3 regions of the Saccharopolyspora hattusasensis genome follow, and region 1 is predicted to be linked to each of the others. Evidence: riboswitches for the same ligand, from Rfam matches in the RefSeq annotation. Region 1 holds a riboswitch; each other region holds the start of a gene.
The links. Region 1 has a riboswitch for cobalamin ahead of ACRXBZ_RS31420 (ABC transporter substrate-binding protein). Riboswitches for the same ligand answer to the same signal wherever they lie in the genome.

Region 1 (5,602 bases):
TGAGATCAGGGCGCGAGCCGGGGCCGTTCCATCTCGAACAGCCCCTGCGTCCGCGTCGTGCAGGCCGGTCGAAGCCCAGGCCACGACGAGCGGTCGTGCAGAACGGACCTTGGCCCCTGTGAGGGCGCGGCAGTCCGCCGGATGGTTGTGGCGTTCGCGCCCGGCGGAAACGGGCAGTGCGTCCGCGCCCGAGGATCGAGGACCAGCCATGGCAAGCTCACCGACCGCCCAGCCGAAAGCGTCGACACCGGCGTCGAAGAGAGCCAGCGAAACCGGTGCTGCCCCGCACGATGACGCACGTAGCGCGGGTGAAGGCCCGCTCGCCGTGGAGAGGCACGTCGTGCGGGTGGAAGTACCGGGAATGGGGACGATCCCGCTTCCCCCGTTGAACGAGCTCGCCTACCTGACCGGGGTAGTCGTCCTGGCCAGTACCGGGCTGATGTCGTGGCCGGTGGCGTTGACCATCGGAGCGGGCCATCTGCTGGCGCACAACCGGCACATCCAGCTGCTTCGGGCCTTCGGCGAGGCCCTGGAGGAGGCTTGACCGCATCCCCAGCCATCGGCAGGCGCTGCGCTTCGGTGGGGGCCACCGAGCAATCGCGCGAGCGCGGGTGTCAGGAGTTGCGCGGGTTACCAGGCCTGATTCGTAGGCGAGGACTACGAGTTGGGCGCGGTCGTGGGCGTGGAGCTTGACCATGGCCCGGTTGATGTGGGTTTTCGCGGTCAGCGGGCTGATTACCATGCGGTCGGCGATCTGGTCGTTGGACAGGCCCTGCGCGACCAGGGCGACGGCCTCGCGTTCGCGGTTGGTCAGTTCTTCCAACCCCGTGCCGGTGACGGTGGTGAGCGGCTGGGTGACGTACCGGTTGATCAGCCGGCGGGTGATCGACGGTGCGAGCAGGGCGTCGCCGCGTGCGGCGACGCGCACGGCATGGAGGAAGTCTTCCGGCTTGATGTCCTTGACGAGGAATCCGGCCGCGCCGGCGCGCAGCGCGTCGAAGACGTATTCGTCCAAGCCGTAGTTGGTCAGGATGACGACGTGCACCCCGGCCAGGGCCGGGTCCGCGGCGATGCGCCGGGTCGCCTCGATGCCGGTGACGACCGGCATCTGGATGTCGATGAGCGCGATGTCGGGCAGGTGTTCCCGGGCCAGCGCCAGGCCTTCGCTGCCGTCGGCGGCCTCGGCCACCACCTCGATGTCGTCCTCGATGTCGAGGAGCGCGCGGAATCCGCTGAGGATGAGCGGCTGGTCGTCGACCAGCAGGACGCGGATCATGACGTTCGGTCCACGGGAAGTTCGGCCTGCACGGAGAAGCCGCCCTCGTCGCGAGGTGCCGCTCGCAGGCGGCCTCCGAGGGCGGTGACTCGTTCGCGCATGCCGAGCAGTGTGACGCCGGGCACCGGCGTGGCCCTGCCGTCGTCGTCGACCCGTATGACCAGGGCGTCGGGTCGGTAGTCGTGATTCAGGCCGCAGCGGGAGTGTGACCGTGGTGCGGAAATCGGGCCCGCACCACGGTCGGTCGTCACCACGGTCGGTCGTCACCGCGGTCGGTCGTCATCGCGGTAGGTCGTCGCCCTTGTAGGTGGCTGCCTTGAAGGCCACCTTCAGTGGGGACCAGCCGTTCTCGGTGGTGTGGGGGCCGCCGTCCGCCCCGTGGTGCCAGTAGCGGAGGCAGTAACCGCCCGCACCGGTCAGCTGCCGGAGGTTGGCGTGGCTGACGTTCGGGTCCGAGCATTCGTCGACGCCGTTGTCGTTCAGATCCTCGTCGTAACCGTACTTCTGGTGCGCGAAGTAGCCCTTGTCGATGCCGGAGTAGTACGACACGGTTTCGTCTTCCAGAGAGCTGACGAGGCTCCAGTCGATCCCGGCGGCCCACGGATCGTCCAAGCCGCGGTCGTTGCGGCCGGGCGCGGACTCGTGCAGCTTGTCGATGAAACCCGACCCGCCTTCGCCCGCCGGGGTCATTTGGTTCCACTGCCGGGTGCACTTGTCGTCGGGATCCGCATCGGGATTGCGGCACCCGTTGATCAGCCCCTGGTGCGGGGTGCCGAGCGTGACTATGTCCTCCACCGCCACTCTGGGTGGGAAGCCGCTCCAGCCCTCGCGGGTGCCGAGCACCGCGACGCGGGTGATCAGGCCGCCCATCGAGTGCGCGACGATGTCGACCTCCTCACCCTTGCTGGTGTACTCCGCGTAGATGTAGTTGGCGAAGTCCTTGGCGATTTCCTGGATGGGCCGCTCGCGGTCGGCCTGACCGTCGCCGATCACGTCATCGCAGAATGCCCGGTCGCCCTCGTAGTAGCCGATCGTCCGCATCGAGGAACGATCCCGGCCGCCCGCTTCCTGGTAGTACTCGAGGGCTGCGTCCCAGGTCGACCCGTTGCAGTTGGTGGGGGGATCCGGGTTGTAGCCGTGTACCAGCAGCATCGTCTTCTGCTCCGCGGCCGGCCCGATCTCACGACCGTCCAGTCCGGACGCCTGCACCGTCGCCGGTGCGCTGAGGGCGAGCCCCGCGGCAGCGATCGTGGCGACCGCCCCGCGCCATCGTCGGTTGATCATCAAGCACACTCCCGTCGGTCGGGTTTCGACGCGGGTCCCCTGGCAGCACCCCGCGTCCGGCCGACATCGCGAGCCGCTCGCACCGCACAGCGCCAGAGGGCTGGACACCCTCGGCATCGACACCCCCGGCCAGCGGACGCCCGATGTCGGTCCCGCCGACACTAGGCAAACCGCCTCGACATTCGTGGGAGAACGCGAAGGGTTAGCTCCCCTGGAGCAGCCGGTTGGCCCGCTCGGCGGACATGACGCTGGAGCAGCAACCCGCACCCTGCTGCGGCTGGCAATGCACGCCGCGGACACCGGCTTGGCCACCATCGCCGAGCGCGGCAGCGCGATCTGGTCGACCGGATGCAGCACCTTCCCACTCCAGCACCCTTTTCCCGGATAAAGCCCGAATTATTCGGCCATTCCGAATTCCGCAGCGGGGACAATCATGCCCACCAGCAGCAAGAAGGTCCACAAGGGACTGTCCGGGGTCGTCGCCGACATTACATCTCCATGGTCAACCCGGACAGCAACTGGCTGACCTACGGCGGCTACCCGGTCGATGACCTGGCCACCCGATGCTCGTTCGAGGAGATCGCCCAGCTGCTCTGGCGCGGGGAACTGCCCACCGTCGCGGAACTCGCCGGGCAGAACGCGCTCGCGGGCGGCGCCACCATGTGGATGGAGATACATCCGATCGCCCGGGAAACACGCCCGACGCTCCGCACCACGGCAGCCGCACGCGGCGCGACCGTGCGAGATCTCTCACATCGGTCGCGCAACGCCGGGCGGTTAGGGTGTGAGCGAATCAGTCGTACCCGGTGTACGGGTCAGGGAATCCGGTCGGAATCCGGAGCTGACGCGCAGCGGTAGGGGTGATGGACGGGGCGGCCCACGAGCGGGCCGGACCACTGGGCACGCGCCTGGGAAGGTTCTCCGTCCAGCAGAACCCGAGCCCGAAGACCTGCTGGTTCCCGGTCGGTGCAGGTCCAGTGCGCCAACCGGTCGGCGAATTGGCGGCTCCGCGTACGAGCCCGAGCTAAGGATGCGGACGATGCTATTCCCCGCGCGGTTTCGCGCGTCTCGGCCAGGGCACCAGACCCTGTTCGCAGGCGTGCTGGCCATTGCCCTCTGCGGCTGTTCGGCGCCCCCGGCCGACGAGCACGCTGGTGGCGAACCCGTCTCGATGCGCAACTGCGGTCAGGACGTCGTCGTCGAAGCGCCGCCGCAACGCGCTGTCAGCCTCAACCAGAGCACGACCGAGATCATGCTCTCCCTGGGGTTGCAGGACCGGATGGTCGGCACCGCGACCTGGACCGACCCAGTCGCACCGCGCCTCGCCGCCGCGAACGAGCAGGTGCCCCGGCTGGCGGAGAACGCCCCCTCGTTCGAGAGCGTACTCGCGACTGAGCCGGACATCGTCCTCGGCGCCTACCAAGCGGTCTTCACCGACTCGATGGTCGCCTCCCGCGAACGCTTCGAAGAGCTGGGCGTACCAACCTACCTCTCGCCCAGCAACTGCCTCCCGGAGGAAGCGCCGCTGGGCGAGCCGACCGAACTGGCGGACATCTACCGCGAGGTCCAGGAGATCGCCACGATCTTCGGGGTGCAGGACCGCGGTGCGGCGCTGGTCGCCGACATGTGCGCACGGGTCGCTGCTGCGCAGGCGCGTGTCGCGGATCTGCCCTCCCGGCAAAAGCAGTCGGTGCTGTTCTGGTTCGCGCGAACCGAAGCGCCTTACGTGGCAGGTAGAACCGGATCCCCGGGGATCATGACGCGCGCGCTGGGAGTGCGCAATGCCTACGACGACGTCGCGTCGATGTGGCCGCAGGTCGGTTGGGAGGACGTACTCAGCCGCGACCCGACGCTGCTCGTGCTGGGCGACCTCACCCGGGATCAGGAAGGCGACAGCCTCCAGTACAAGATCGACTTTCTGCGCACCGATCCCGCAGTGTCCCAATTGGACGCCGTGCGCGGCGAGAACTGGATCCCCATGTCCGGCACCGCGTTGAACACCAGCATGCGAACCGTGGACGGGATCGAGGCGCTCGCCGACAAGCTCGTCGCCGTGGAGCGGTAGTGGTGCGTCAGGTCCGCGCCGCCTGGCTGGTCGGCGGCGCCCTGCCGGTGCTCGTGGTGTCGATCGCCTTCGTGATCACCATCGGGCCGGCCGACATCTCGGTCGCAGAGGTCGCCGAAGTGGTCCGCGCCAAGCTGGGACTGGGCACCACCGGCGTTTCCCGGATCACGCAGGGAATCGTGTGGGAGTTGCGCCTGCCGCGGGCGCTGCTGGCCGCGATCTGTGGCGCGGGGCTGGGCGTGTGCGGGGCGGTCCTGCAGTCGATGTTGCGGAATCCGCTGGCGGATCCCTTCCTGCTGGGGATTTCGGCGGGGGCGTCCACCGGCGCGGTGGCGATCGCGGTGCTCGGGGTCGGTGCCGGGACGATCGGGCTGGCTGCCGGGGCGTTCGGCGGTGCCATGGTCGCGTTCGCGCTCGTGATGGGGCTGTCGGCGTTGGCAGGCGGCGGGACCAGCCGGGTGATCCTCGCCGGTGTCGCCGGCAGCCAGCTGTTCTCGGCGCTGACCTCCTACATCGTGATGACCTCCGCCGACGCCCAGCAGACCCAGGGTGTGCTGTTCTGGCTCCTCGGTTCGCTCGCCGGAGCGCGGTGGGACGACGTCGCGCTGGCCGGCATCGTTTGCGCGGTGGGGCTGTTGCTCTGCCAGTCGCAGGCCGGCTCGCTCGACGCGTTCGCCTTCGGTCGCGATTCCGCCGCTTCCCTGGGCATCTCGGTGGCGCGAGTTCGCGGGCTGCTGCTGGTGGGAACCGCGCTGCTGACCGCGACGCTGGTGGCCACCTCGGGTGCTATCGGTTTCGTCGGGCTCGTGCTCCCGCAAGCCGCCCGGTTCCTGGTGGGTACCCGACACCGCGCCCTGCTGCCGACCACCGCAATGCTCGGCGCGGTCCTGCTGGTCTGGGTCGATGCACTGGCCGGAACCGTGGCCGCGCCGCAGGAAGTGCCCGTCGGTGTCGTCACGGCGCTGGTCGGAGTGCCC
Region 2 (5,602 bases), 1.1 Mb from region 1:
CGTCTCCGTCGTCGACAGTTCGCGAGTACCGGTAGGGGTACCAGTGCCAGCCGAGGCACACGGTGCGCACCGACATCACTCCCCCGCTCGGCAACCGCGCGGAGCGCATGCCCGCCGGGGAGCGCGCCCACTCCCGGCACGCGACGACCAGTTCGCGCTGCTGGCCGAGGTCGAGCCAGTCGGGCAGGTGCACCGCACCCGGCGCTATCTCGGCGCGCTCCCGCGGGATCAACGACTCCATGCCCGCCCCTTTACCACGTCATGATCACCTTCGCGGCCGCTCACCCGTGACAACCCTCTCAAAGCTGGTTTCCATCCCCCGGCCAGGTTAGGCTTACCAAACTTTTGAGCCAACCAAAATAGCAGGGAGCACCATGTTCCGTCCCCGTCGACTGCTCGCGGCCGTTACCGCAATGCTCGCGCTCGGCGCCGTCGCCGCGTGCGGCTCGTCGACTCCCGAGCAGCCCGCCGCGCCCCAGGGCGACGAGCGAATCGTCACGCACGCCAAGGGGCAGACCAAGATCGCCGGCAACCCGCAGCGCGTCGTCGTGCTCGACACCGGGGAGCTCGACGCGGTGCTGGCGCTGGGAATCAAGCCCGTCGGCACCGTGCTGCCGGACGCCAACAAGGGCCTGCAGCCGTACCTGGCCGAGAAGGCCGGCAACATCGAGATCGTCGGCACCATCGGCTCGCCGAACCTGGAGAAGATCGCCGCGCTCAAGCCCGACCTGATCCTCTCCAGCAAGGTGCGCGACGACCAGAACTACGACGCGCTGAGCAAGATCGCGCCGACGGTGTTCGCCGAGCAGGTCGGCAAGACCTGGAAGCAGAACTTCCTGCTCGACGCCGAGGCGCTGGGCAAGAAGGCCGAGGCGCAGCAGATCCTCGACGCCTACCAGCAACGCGCCGCCGACATCGGCAAGCAGGCCGGCGACCCCGCCGCCCGCAAGATCAGCATGCTGCGGTTCATCCCCGGCGACATCCGCCTGTACGGCAAGGGCTCGTTCATCGGCACGATCCTGGCCGACGCGGGCTTCGGCCGCCCCGACAACCAGCAGACCGACCAGACCTTCACCAAGATCAGCCGCGAGCAGATCTCCCAGGCCGACGGCGACCAGCTGTTCTACGCCGCCTACGGCGAAAGCGCCAAGCAGCAGCTGGCCGACGTGGTCAACTCCGTGCAGTGGACGACGCTCGGCGTCGTGAAGAACGGCAAGGCCGTCGAGGTGCACGACGACACCTGGTTCCTCGGCCTCGGCCCGATCGCCGCCAACCTGGTCCTGGACGACCTGCAGAAGGCCTTCCCGCAGCAGTGACCGAGCGAAGAGCCCGTGAGTCCGCCGGACTCACGGGCTCTTCGCTGCGCGAATCCGCAGGTCCCCGGCGCTGCGCCCCACCGCAAACTCACCGCCCGGCTCGACGTCCACCACCACCGACACCTCGGCTCCCGCCTCGGCCTCGGCGACGGCGAACCCCGCCAGCCGCAACGGCTCCGCCGCGTACACCTGCACGACCTCGCGCTGCCGAACCACGTCCACAGCACCGCGCGGACGTCGGACGCCCAGGGCATCAGCACCGGCGACCCGGCGTTGACCACCACGACCGTGTTCGGGTTCACCGCGGCAACCTTGCGTACCAGCTCGTTCTGGGCGCCCGGCAGGTCCAGCGAGACGCGGTCGCGGCCCTCGGTCTCGACCTCGTCGTTGGTGCCGACCACGACGACCGCGACGTCGGAGTCGCGGGCGATCGCCAGCGCGGCGGCGAGTGCGCTCGCGTCGTCCCACTCCTGCGCTCGGTGCCCGATCCCGACCGCCACCAGCGCGTCGATGCGCTGCGGGGTGAACTCGACGGTCATGGCTGCCCGGCCGTCGGCGTCCAAGTCCGACTCGACGAGCACGACGTTGAACCGCTGCTCGGGCGGTTCCAGCATGCCGCCCAGCGGGTCGTCGATCCCGTTGGTGCGCACCACGTCCGCAGCCAGCACCTCCCGGCCGGAGAGCTCGACGCGGAAGCGCCCGGTGCCGTTCACCCCGAACACGTGCTCGCCGAGATCGAGTTGGAGCTTCCCCTGCAACCGCAACGACTTCGCCCCGGACGGCAGGCCGCCGAGCCACATCAGCCGCTCGGTTCCGCGCAGCTCGCTGTCGAGGACTTCTCCCTTGTCACCGAGGTATTCGACCCGGATACCGGTGCCCTCGCCGGCCGGGTCAGCAACCTCCTCGCGCGGGATCACGTCCAGCAACCGCCGATGCCGCACACCGCGCTGGTAAACCACATCCGCGTCGGGCAGCGCCGCACGCAATCCATCCAGCGGAGTCACCACGTGCGGCGGGCTAACGTGCGACGACCCGCCTCCCTGCACCACCGGAATGGTGGCGTTCTCGCCGATCATCGCGACCTTGGCGACCTTAGGGCCGATCGGCAGCAGCGGCGCATCATCCACTATCTCGTTGCGCAACAACACGAATCCCTGCGTCGCGAGCCGCCGGATGACCGGCCTGGCCTCCCCCGAAGGCCCGCCGCCGGGTTCGGAATCTTCGAAAGCACCTACCCGATCGGCCAACCGCAGCACCCGCAGGACCTTGTCGTCGAGAACTTCCTCCGGGACCTTGCGCCGCGCCACGGCCGCTGCGAGTTTCCCGTCGCTCCACGGGCTTTTCGGGCCGGGCATGGCCAGGTCGAGGCCGCCGAGCGCCGCCGCCTCCAGCGAGCGGGTGGCGAACCAGTCCGACATGAGCATCCCGTCCCACGCCCACTCGCCCTTGAGGACATCGTTCACCAGAGCGGAATTCTCGGTCATCGTGCTCCCGTTCACCGAGTTGTAGGCGGCCATCATCGCCCACGGCGAAGCCTTCGCCACGATCCGCTCGAACGGCTTGAGGTAGATCTCGCGCAGCGCCTGCTCGTCGACCACCGCGTCGTAGCTGAGCCGCTCGGTTTCGCTGTCGTTGGCGACGTAGTGCTTCGGAGTCGCGGCCACCCCGCGCGACTGGATGCCCGCGACGACCTCGGCACCGATCTCGGCGATCAGCAGCGGATCCTCCGAGAAGTTCTCGAAATGCCTGCCCCCGAAAGGACTTCGGTGCACGTTGACCGTCGGCGCCAGCACCACGTGCACACCCCTGCGGCGCGCCTCGTCGCCGAACACCTCACCCGCGGTGCGCGCCGCCGCCCGATCCCAGGTCGCCGCCAGCGCGGACGCCACCGGGAACAGCAACGACGTGTCGCGCTCGTCCCATGCCGTGCCGCGCACCCCGTTCGGCCCGTCGGAGAGCACCAACGACCGCAGCCCGATCTTCGGCATCGGGTGCAGGGTCCAGAGGTCGGCACCGGTCAGCAACCGCGCCTTCTCTGCCGCTGTCAACTCCGAAACCAACGACAGGAGTTTCGCCTCGTCCACCGCTACCCCTTTCGCCGGCCTCCGGCCGCCAAGTCTCGACCACCTCGCCCGCACTGTCGACCAGGACCACGACACTCCGTTATCTGCCCATCCGATCACTCCCCGAACCCAACATGTAGTGTGTCGCTCGCTGGTGGTTCACCGGAGGCGTCCGGTGAGGCAAGAGGGAACCCGGTGCGAATCCGGGACTGCCCCGCAGCGGTGAACGGGAACGAACGTCGTGACCCGGCTGCCTGACGGCAGCGGGTAGAGCACTGGGCGAGCAGCCTGGGAAGCCACGACCAGTAGGCCGCCCGTGAGTCCGAAGACCTGCCGCCGGTGCACGCTGCGAAGCGTGCTGTCCGGGACTTCGAGGGCGGGTCCGCGCGGACGACCTGCGGCTCCTGCCGCCTGTCTCCGCGCGCGCCGTCGTGGTCCGCCGAGCTCGCGAGGGAGAGAGCCCGTGACGGCGACACTCAACGACTGGACCCGCGTGTCCACTGTGGTCCACCACGCCTGCGCCGGACTGCCCGGCGTGTCGGCCGATGCCGTGCTCGAAGAGGTGCGGCGCACCGGCTACGCCGGTATCAGCGACGACGAGCTCTCGCTGGCCCAGGTCATGGCGGCACGCACGCTCATCGAGACCGAGCCGAACTATTCGCAGGTCACGGCCCGCCTCTTGCTGGACCGGATGCGCCGCGAGGCGCTGAGCTTCCTGGGCGAGCCACAGGAGGCCGACCAGGAGCAAATGCGCGACCACTACCCGGCGTACTTCGCCGACTACGTGCGCCGCGGTGTCGAACTGGAGCGGCTCGACCCGGAGCTGGGCTCCTTCGACCTCGACCGGCTGGGCCGCGCCCTGGTGCCGGAACGCGACCTGACCTTCGGCTTTCTCGGCCTGCAGACTCTCTACGACCGCTACTTCCTGCACGAAGACGGCACCCGCTTCGAGCTGCCGCAGGCGTTCTTCATGCGGGTCGCGATGGGCCTGGCGCTGCGCGAGGACGACCGCGAGGCGCGGGCGATCGAGTTCTACCACCTGCTGTCGACGTTCGACTTCATGTGCTCGACCCCGACCCTGTTCAACGCCGGCACCACCCGGCCGCAGCTGTCCTCCTGCTTCCTGACCACTGTGGACGACGACCTGTCCGGGATCTTCCACTCCATCAGCAACAACGCGCGGCTGTCGAAGTACGCGGGCGGACTGGGCAACGACTGGACGCCGGTGCGCGGCATCGGCGCCCACATCAACGGCACCAACGGCAAGTCCCAGGGCGTGGTGCCATTCCTGAAGATCGCCAACGACACCGCCGTGGCGGTCAACCAGGGCGGCCGGCGCAAGGGCGCGGTGTGCGCATACCTGGAGACCTGGCACATCGACGTCGAGGAGTTCCTCGACCTGCGCAAGAACACCGGCGACGACCGCCGCCGCACCCACGACATGAACACCGCGAACTGGGTGCCCGACGAGTTCCTGCGCCGCGTCGAGGCCGATGAGCAGTGGACGCTGTTCTCCCCGGATGAGACGCCTGACCTGCACGACCTCTACGGCAAGGCGTTCGCCGAGCGCTACCGCGCCTACGAGCAGGCCGCCGACCGCGGCGAGATCCGCGTGTTCCGCCGAGTGCGCGCGGTGGAGCTGTGGCGGCGGATGCTGACGATGCTCTTCGAGACCGGCCACCCCTGGATCACCTTCAAGGACCCGTGCAACCTGCGGTCGCCGCAGCAGCACAGCGGGGTCGTGCACTCCTCCAACCTGTGCACCGAGATCACCCTGAACACCAGCACCGACGAGGTGGCGGTGTGCAACCTCGGGTCGATCAACCTGGCCCGGCACGTCGACGCCGACGGCATCGACGCCGCGAAGCTGGAGCGCACCACGAGCACCGCCGTGCGAATGCTGGACAACGTCATCGACATCAACTTCTACACGATCCCCGAGGCACGCCGGTCCAACCTGCGGCACCGGCCGATCGGGCTGGGCCTCATGGGCTTCGCGGACGCGCTGTTCGCGCAGCGCATCCCGGTTTCGTCGGAGGCCGCCGTCGAGTTCGCCGACCGCAGCATGGAGCAGATCAGCTACCATGCGATCGCCGCGTCCAGCGAGCTCGCGGCCGAGCGGGGTCGGTACGAGTCCTTCGACGGATCGCTGTGGAACCAGGGAGTCCTGCCCATCGACTCGCTCGACCTGCTCGCCGACGCCCGCGGCGGCGACGTCGACCT
Region 3 (5,602 bases), 6.4 Mb from region 1:
CAAGGTCGCGGTGTCGAAACTGGTCAACTCCCTCAAAGGGGGTATCCTCCCGGCTGTTGCGTAAGGAGTACGAAGGAGGCACACCGATTTCCGTGATGCGCCAGTACATCGAACGGCAAGCCCGCCCCGCTGTCTGAGTGGTCGGCTTAAGCACGGAATTGATGCGCTTCCTCCCCGCCCTAAAGGACGGGGCATCCGCGCTACGTTTCTTCGGTGACCCGCCGGACTCGGCCGATGTGACACGCCTACACCGGCGACGCTTCCTGGCGGGCAGCGATCAGGCAACTGCGGGTGAAGAACCCGGCCGTGGTGCTCCGGATGCCATGGAGGGCAGCCGTCTGTCGAAAGGCCGCCGACGTCGGTGGTGTGCCACGGCGGTACCGGAGTCGATCGGGCTGCGCGCCAGCCGGATCAACGGTTGCAGCGCCTGCATCCGAGGCCACTTACGGCGGCATCACCGCCCGGTAACGGATGCGGCCAGATACCGGAGGTGCCGCGGCGGTGGCTGTCGACGAGGTGCGTGTCGACCATGCCGATCGCCTCCATGAGCGCGAACATGGTCGTCGGGCCGACGAATGCGAATCCCTTGCGCCGCAGTGCTTTTGACAGCGCCACGGATTCCGGTGACGTGGTGGGGATCTCTGTGATCGTCCGCGGGCGTGGCGTGGTGTCCGGTTTGAACGACCAGACGAATGCTTCCAGACCGTCCTCGGCGCGCAGTTCGGTGGTCGCGCGGGCGTTGGTGATGGCTGCGCGGATCTTGGCTTTGTTGCGCACGATTCCTGGGTTGTCGAACAGGCGCGCGACATCTTCCTCGGTGTAGGCCGCGACGGCGTCCGGATCGAAGTGGTCAAACGCTTCGCGGAAGGAGGGGCGTTTGCGCAGGATCGTCGCCCAGGAGAGCCCGGCCTGGAAGCCCTCCAGGCTGATCCGCTCGAAAAGGGCCTGTTCGCCGCGCACGGGCATGCCCCATTCGGTGTCGTAGTACTCGCGCAGCAGGGGATCGCGGGCCGCCCACGGCGGACGCGCCAACCCGTCCTCGCCGATCACGACCCCGGCGTCGGTCGTGGTGTCTGCCGCTGCGGGACTCAAGGTCTCGTTCTCCTCGGGTTCTCGTGGTGTGCGACCGGTACCTGGCCGCACGTGCTTTTGGGTTATACCAGCAGAAAGTGCTCAAGGGGTCGAATCGGTGCGGTGCAGGAGCATGGTGCGGACCACTTCTCAGGTGCCGCCGTCACGGGTTGCGCCGCGCAGCCCGTCGAAGGTTCCAACTCCGCCGAGGGCGATCAGGTCCTCGGTGGCGAGGGAGGCGGTGCCGATCGTGCGGGCCGTTCTTCCACTCCCGGTACCGATCGGGCAGGCACACCGCGCAGGGCCGGTAGCCGCCGCACGTGCGGTGGCCTCGTCCGCGAAGAACACCCGGTGCGCCATGTAGCCTCCGTCGGCGATCGCGCGCAGCGCGGACGGGCAGTCGAGCCGCCCGTAGATCCTGCCGCGCCGGTATCCGCCGAGGCGACCTGGCGCGGCGCTTACGTACGGTCGCCCGTCGGCCCCGAGCAGCGTGTAGGTCATCAGGTCGCGTTGTGGAAGACCAGCCCCAGCGTGTGGCGCCGTCCGGAACGCACCGGCGAGACCCCATGCCGCACCGGAGACGCGGACCAGCCGCGCGCCGAGCGCACCGGCCGGTCGCGAGTGGTGAACACCAGGCCGTGCCCCTGCGGGATCAGCGTTGCGGTGCCCCGGGACTGGGCGCGAGGGCGCTGCTCCACCAGCGTGCTCATGCTGCCTCCAGGTTCAGCAGGATTGCTTTGGCCTCCACGCCGCCGACGTATCCGCCCGAAGTGCCGTCCGAGCGCACTACGCGGTGGCACGGCACCACGACCGGCAGCGGGTTCGTTGCGCACGCGCTACCCACCGCGCGCACCGCCCGCGGGCTCCCTGCGACCGTGGCGACCTCGGCGTAGCTGGCGGTTCGGCCGTAGGCGATGTCGGGCAGGTGCGACAGCACGTTGAGCCGGAACCCGCGCGAGAGGCGCCAGTCCAGCGGCAGGTCGAAGGTGCGCCGCCGCCCGGAGAAGTACTGCTCGATCTGCCGGGCGACCTCGTCCAACCGGTCCGGTGCCCGCAGGATGCGCGGGCTGATCGTCGCGGCCAGCGACGCCAAAACTTTGTCGTGCCCTTGGCGGGCGAAGGCGACCCGCACCAGGCCGCGTTCGGTACCGGCCAGCAGCAGCTCGCCGACCGGAGTGTCCATCGTGCGGTAGGCGACGTCGAGCAGCCCTTCCCGCTTGGCCGCGTTCACCAGCTCGATGTGCAGCCGCTTGCTGGCGTCGAAGTCGATCGCCGGGAGCGCGTCGAACAGGTGCCTGTCGTCGTTTTCGTGGATCGTCATCATCGCGCTTCCCCTCCCACGCTCGTGGCATGTCTGTACGTCGTGCGCAGTGTCTTTATGCCGTCCGCCGCGGCCCGGCGGGCGGCATCGGTGCTGCCGCCGAGGATCGCGGCGATCTCGGCGTAGGGCAGGTCGGCCAGGTAGTGGTAGGCCACCGCCATGCGCTGCTTGGTCGGCAGCGCGCTCAGCGCCGCCCACAGGTCTCCGTCCCAGTCCTCCGGGCGGCCCGTGGTGCTGGGCCGCTCAGGCACGCGCTCGACCATCACCGGTCGGCGTGCCGTCGCCCGGGTGACGTCGACCGCCTTGCGGTGGGCGATCGTGACCAGCCAGGCCTCCACGTTCGCGTCTTCGGCGAGCTCCGGGTAGGCGCGCAGCGCGGCCAGGAACGTCTCGGACCAGGCGTCCTCGGCGTCGGCCGGTCCGAGCACGGCCCGGCACACTCGCAGCACCATCGGGCCGTACTCGTCAACGATCTGCTCGAACGGTTTCACTTTCACTCCCCGTAGACGGCCCGGCCCGTCGGAACGTGAGATGCGGATCCGGCCCACGCCGCGATCGTCACCCGCCCGGGGGCCCCGCCGGTCGCGCGCCGCGCCGGCCCGCGGCTCGGGCGTCGCGACCCCACGTGACGAGCCTCTCACCGACGGCGCGAGGGCGAGCCGGAAGGGCGTGTTCACCACGGAAGTCACCGGATGCGCGGTGGCCGTCCGGCACGGTCCGCGCACGCCCCAGGCCCTTGCCAACGGCTGCCCAGTCGGTAGCCTCCGTTGTGCTGGTGGTTCGTCCACCCCGGATCGCGACGGGAAGTCGTGGCCGCGGGCGGGCGAGGCAAGAGGGAATCCGGTGCGAATCCGGGACTGCCCCGCAGCGGTGAGTGGGAACGAACGCCGTCCCCGGTCCGAGACCGGGCACAGCACTGGGCATGCGTGCCTGGGAAGCGACGGCCAGTAGGAACCCCGGCGTCGGCCGGGACGTGCCCGCGAGTCCGAAGACCTGCCACCGGTGCGCGCACCCGGTGGTGCGCGCGGTCCGGGGTCTCGCGGGAGGACCTGGCGGACGACCGGTTCGCGCCGCGCGGCGTTGCCGGTTCGCCTGCGCCTTCCCTGACCTCGGGGCATCCGTCGTCGAGCTCGCGAGGAGAGGGCGTTGACCAGCAAGATCGGATCTACCGTACTCGGCTATCCCAGGATCGGCCCCAACCGGGAACTCAAGCGCGCACTGGAGCGCTACTGGTCGTCCCGCATCGACGAGGCGGAACTGCGTGCGGTCGCGCGGGAACTGCGCGTCGACGCGTGGCGCGCGCTGCGGGACGCGGGCCTGGATTCGGTGCCGGGCAACACGTTCTCGTTCTACGACCAGGTGTTGGACACCGCGGTCACCTTCGGCGCGGTCCCACCGCGCTTCGCCGGGCTCGGGTTGGGTCCGCTGGACACCTACTTCGCGATGGCGCGCGGGGTGGAATCCGCGCCGCCGCTGGAGATGACGAAGTGGTTCGACACCAACTACCACTACCTGGTGCCCGAGATCGGTCCGGACATGCGGTTCTCGCTGGCCGACCGCACGCCGGTGGAGCAGTACCGGGAGGCCGCGGCGGAGGGCGTGACCACCCGACCGGTGCTGGTCGGCCCGCTCACCTTCCTGCTGCTGGCCAAAGCCGCCGACGGGGCCCCCGAGTCGTTCCGGCCGCTGGATCGGCTCGACGGGCTGCTCGATGCTTACGCGGAGCTGCTGGGCGAACTGCGCCGGGCCGGTGTGGAGTGGGTGCAGCTGGACGAGCCAGCGTTCGCTGCGGACCGCACGCCGGACGAGCTCGATGCGCTGCGCGCCGCGTACCAGCGGCTCGGTGAACTGGAGGAGCGCCCGAACCTGCTGGTCGCGGGCTACTTCGGTGATCTCGGCGAGGCTCTGGGCGCGCTGGCGTCCAGCCCGGTCGAGGCGCTCGCCGTCGATCTCGTCGCCGGGAAGTCCACAGTGGATTCGCTGTCGACCGTTCGGGGCCTGAGCGGTAAAACCCTGGTCGCCGGGCTCGTCGACGGGCGTAACGTCTGGCGCACCGATCTGGACAAGGCGCTTGCAACCGCAGCCACGCTGCTCGGCTCGGCGGACGAGGTAGCGGTCAGCACGTCGTGCTCGTTGCTCCACGTGCCGTACGACGTCGCGGCGGAAGCCGACATCGATCCGCAGGTGAAGTCCTGGTTGGCGTTCGCCGCGCAGAAGGTTCGCGAGGTGGTCGTCCTCGGCCGTGCGTTGGGCGAGGGCCGCGACGTGGTGGCTGGTGAGCTGGCCGAGGCACGAGCCGCGATTGCCGACCGCGCCAGCGCGGAGCGGGTCCGCAACCACCGCGTCCGGGCGCGGCTGCGGGCTCTGCGGCCGGAGTACTCGCAGCGCAGCGACTACGAGGCGAGGCGCGCCGCCCAGCAGAAGTCCTTGCGCCTGCCCGCATTGCCGACCACGACGATCGGTTCGTTCCCACAGACCACGGACGTCCGCAAGGCGCGCGCCGCGTTGCGCTCCGGCCGCATCGACCAGGCGACCTACCGGCAGCGGATGCGGGACGAGATCGAGCGCGTCATCCGGCTGCAGGAGGAGATCGGGCTCGACGTCCTGGTGCACGGCGAACCCGAGCGCAACGACATGGTGCAGTATTTCGCCGAGAACCTGAACGGCTTCGCCAGCACCGACAACGGCTGGGTGCAGTCGTACGGATCGCGGTGCGTGCGGCCGCCGATCCTGTTCGGCGACGTTGCCCGCCCGAAACCGATCACTGTCGAGTGGACGAGTTACGCCCAGCGGTTGACCGAGAAACCGGTCAAGGGCATGCTCACCGGCCCGGTGACGATCCTGGCGTGGTCGTTCGTCCGCGACGACCAGCCGCTGGCGGACACCGCGAAGCAAGTCGCGCTGGCCATCCGGGACGAGGTGAACGACCTGGAAGCCGCCGGAATCCGGGTCGTCCAGGTCGACGAGCCCGCCTTGCGTGAACTGCTGTCGCTGCGCTCGGCACAGCACGCGGACTACCTGGACTGGGCGGTGACGTCGTTCCGGCTGGCGACCTGCGGCGTCGCCGAGTCCACCCAGATCCACACCCACCTGTGCTATTCGGAGTTCGGCGATGTGATCAACGCGATCGTGGCGCTGGACGCCGACGTCACCAGCATCGAGGCCGCCCGCTCGCGGATGGAGGTGCTGGCAGACCTCAACGCGGTCGGC

Region 2: another riboswitch for cobalamin. It lies ahead of ACRXBZ_RS26225 (ribonucleoside-diphosphate reductase subunit alpha); the one in region 1 lies ahead of ACRXBZ_RS31420 (ABC transporter substrate-binding protein).
Region 3: another riboswitch for cobalamin. It lies ahead of metE (5-methyltetrahydropteroyltriglutamate--homocysteine S-methyltransferase); the one in region 1 lies ahead of ACRXBZ_RS31420 (ABC transporter substrate-binding protein).

What each region holds. Positions count from the first base shown of each region.
Region 1 is NZ_JBPCDC010000001.1:6,540,289-6,545,890, forward strand. Features, by position in the region: gene ACRXBZ_RS31395 (hypothetical protein) at 1-3, shown strand, start outside; partial or broken gene ACRXBZ_RS31400 (response regulator) at 632-1,276, opposite strand; partial or broken gene ACRXBZ_RS31405 (ATP-binding protein) at 1,273-1,458, opposite strand; gene ACRXBZ_RS31410 (esterase/lipase family protein) at 1,556-2,560, opposite strand; partial or broken gene ACRXBZ_RS31415 (hypothetical protein) at 3,059-3,142, shown strand; cobalamin riboswitch at 3,338-3,531, shown strand; gene ACRXBZ_RS31420 (ABC transporter substrate-binding protein) at 3,600-4,625, shown strand; gene ACRXBZ_RS31425 (FecCD family ABC transporter permease) at 4,625-5,602, shown strand, end outside.
Region 2 is NZ_JBPCDC010000001.1:5,487,278-5,492,879, reverse strand. Features, by position in the region: gene ACRXBZ_RS26240 (alpha-ketoglutarate-dependent dioxygenase AlkB family protein) at 1-241, opposite strand, end outside; gene ACRXBZ_RS26235 (ABC transporter substrate-binding protein) at 375-1,316, shown strand; partial or broken gene ACRXBZ_RS26230 (glycoside hydrolase family 3 protein) at 1,532-3,304, opposite strand; cobalamin riboswitch at 3,518-3,731, shown strand; gene ACRXBZ_RS26225 (ribonucleoside-diphosphate reductase subunit alpha) at 3,843-5,602, shown strand, end outside.
Region 3 is NZ_JBPCDC010000001.1:100,173-105,774, reverse strand. Features, by position in the region: partial or broken gene tnpA (IS200/IS605 family transposase) at 1-137, shown strand, start outside; gene ACRXBZ_RS00560 (DNA-3-methyladenine glycosylase I) at 412-1,050, opposite strand; gene ACRXBZ_RS00555 (hypothetical protein) at 1,222-1,572, opposite strand; partial or broken gene ACRXBZ_RS00550 (2OG-Fe(II) oxygenase) at 1,572-1,787, opposite strand; gene ACRXBZ_RS00545 (methylated-DNA--[protein]-cysteine S-methyltransferase) at 1,778-2,395, opposite strand; gene ACRXBZ_RS00540 (RNA polymerase sigma factor) at 2,392-2,889, opposite strand; cobalamin riboswitch at 3,152-3,407, shown strand; gene metE (5-methyltetrahydropteroyltriglutamate--homocysteine S-methyltransferase) at 3,539-5,602, shown strand, end outside.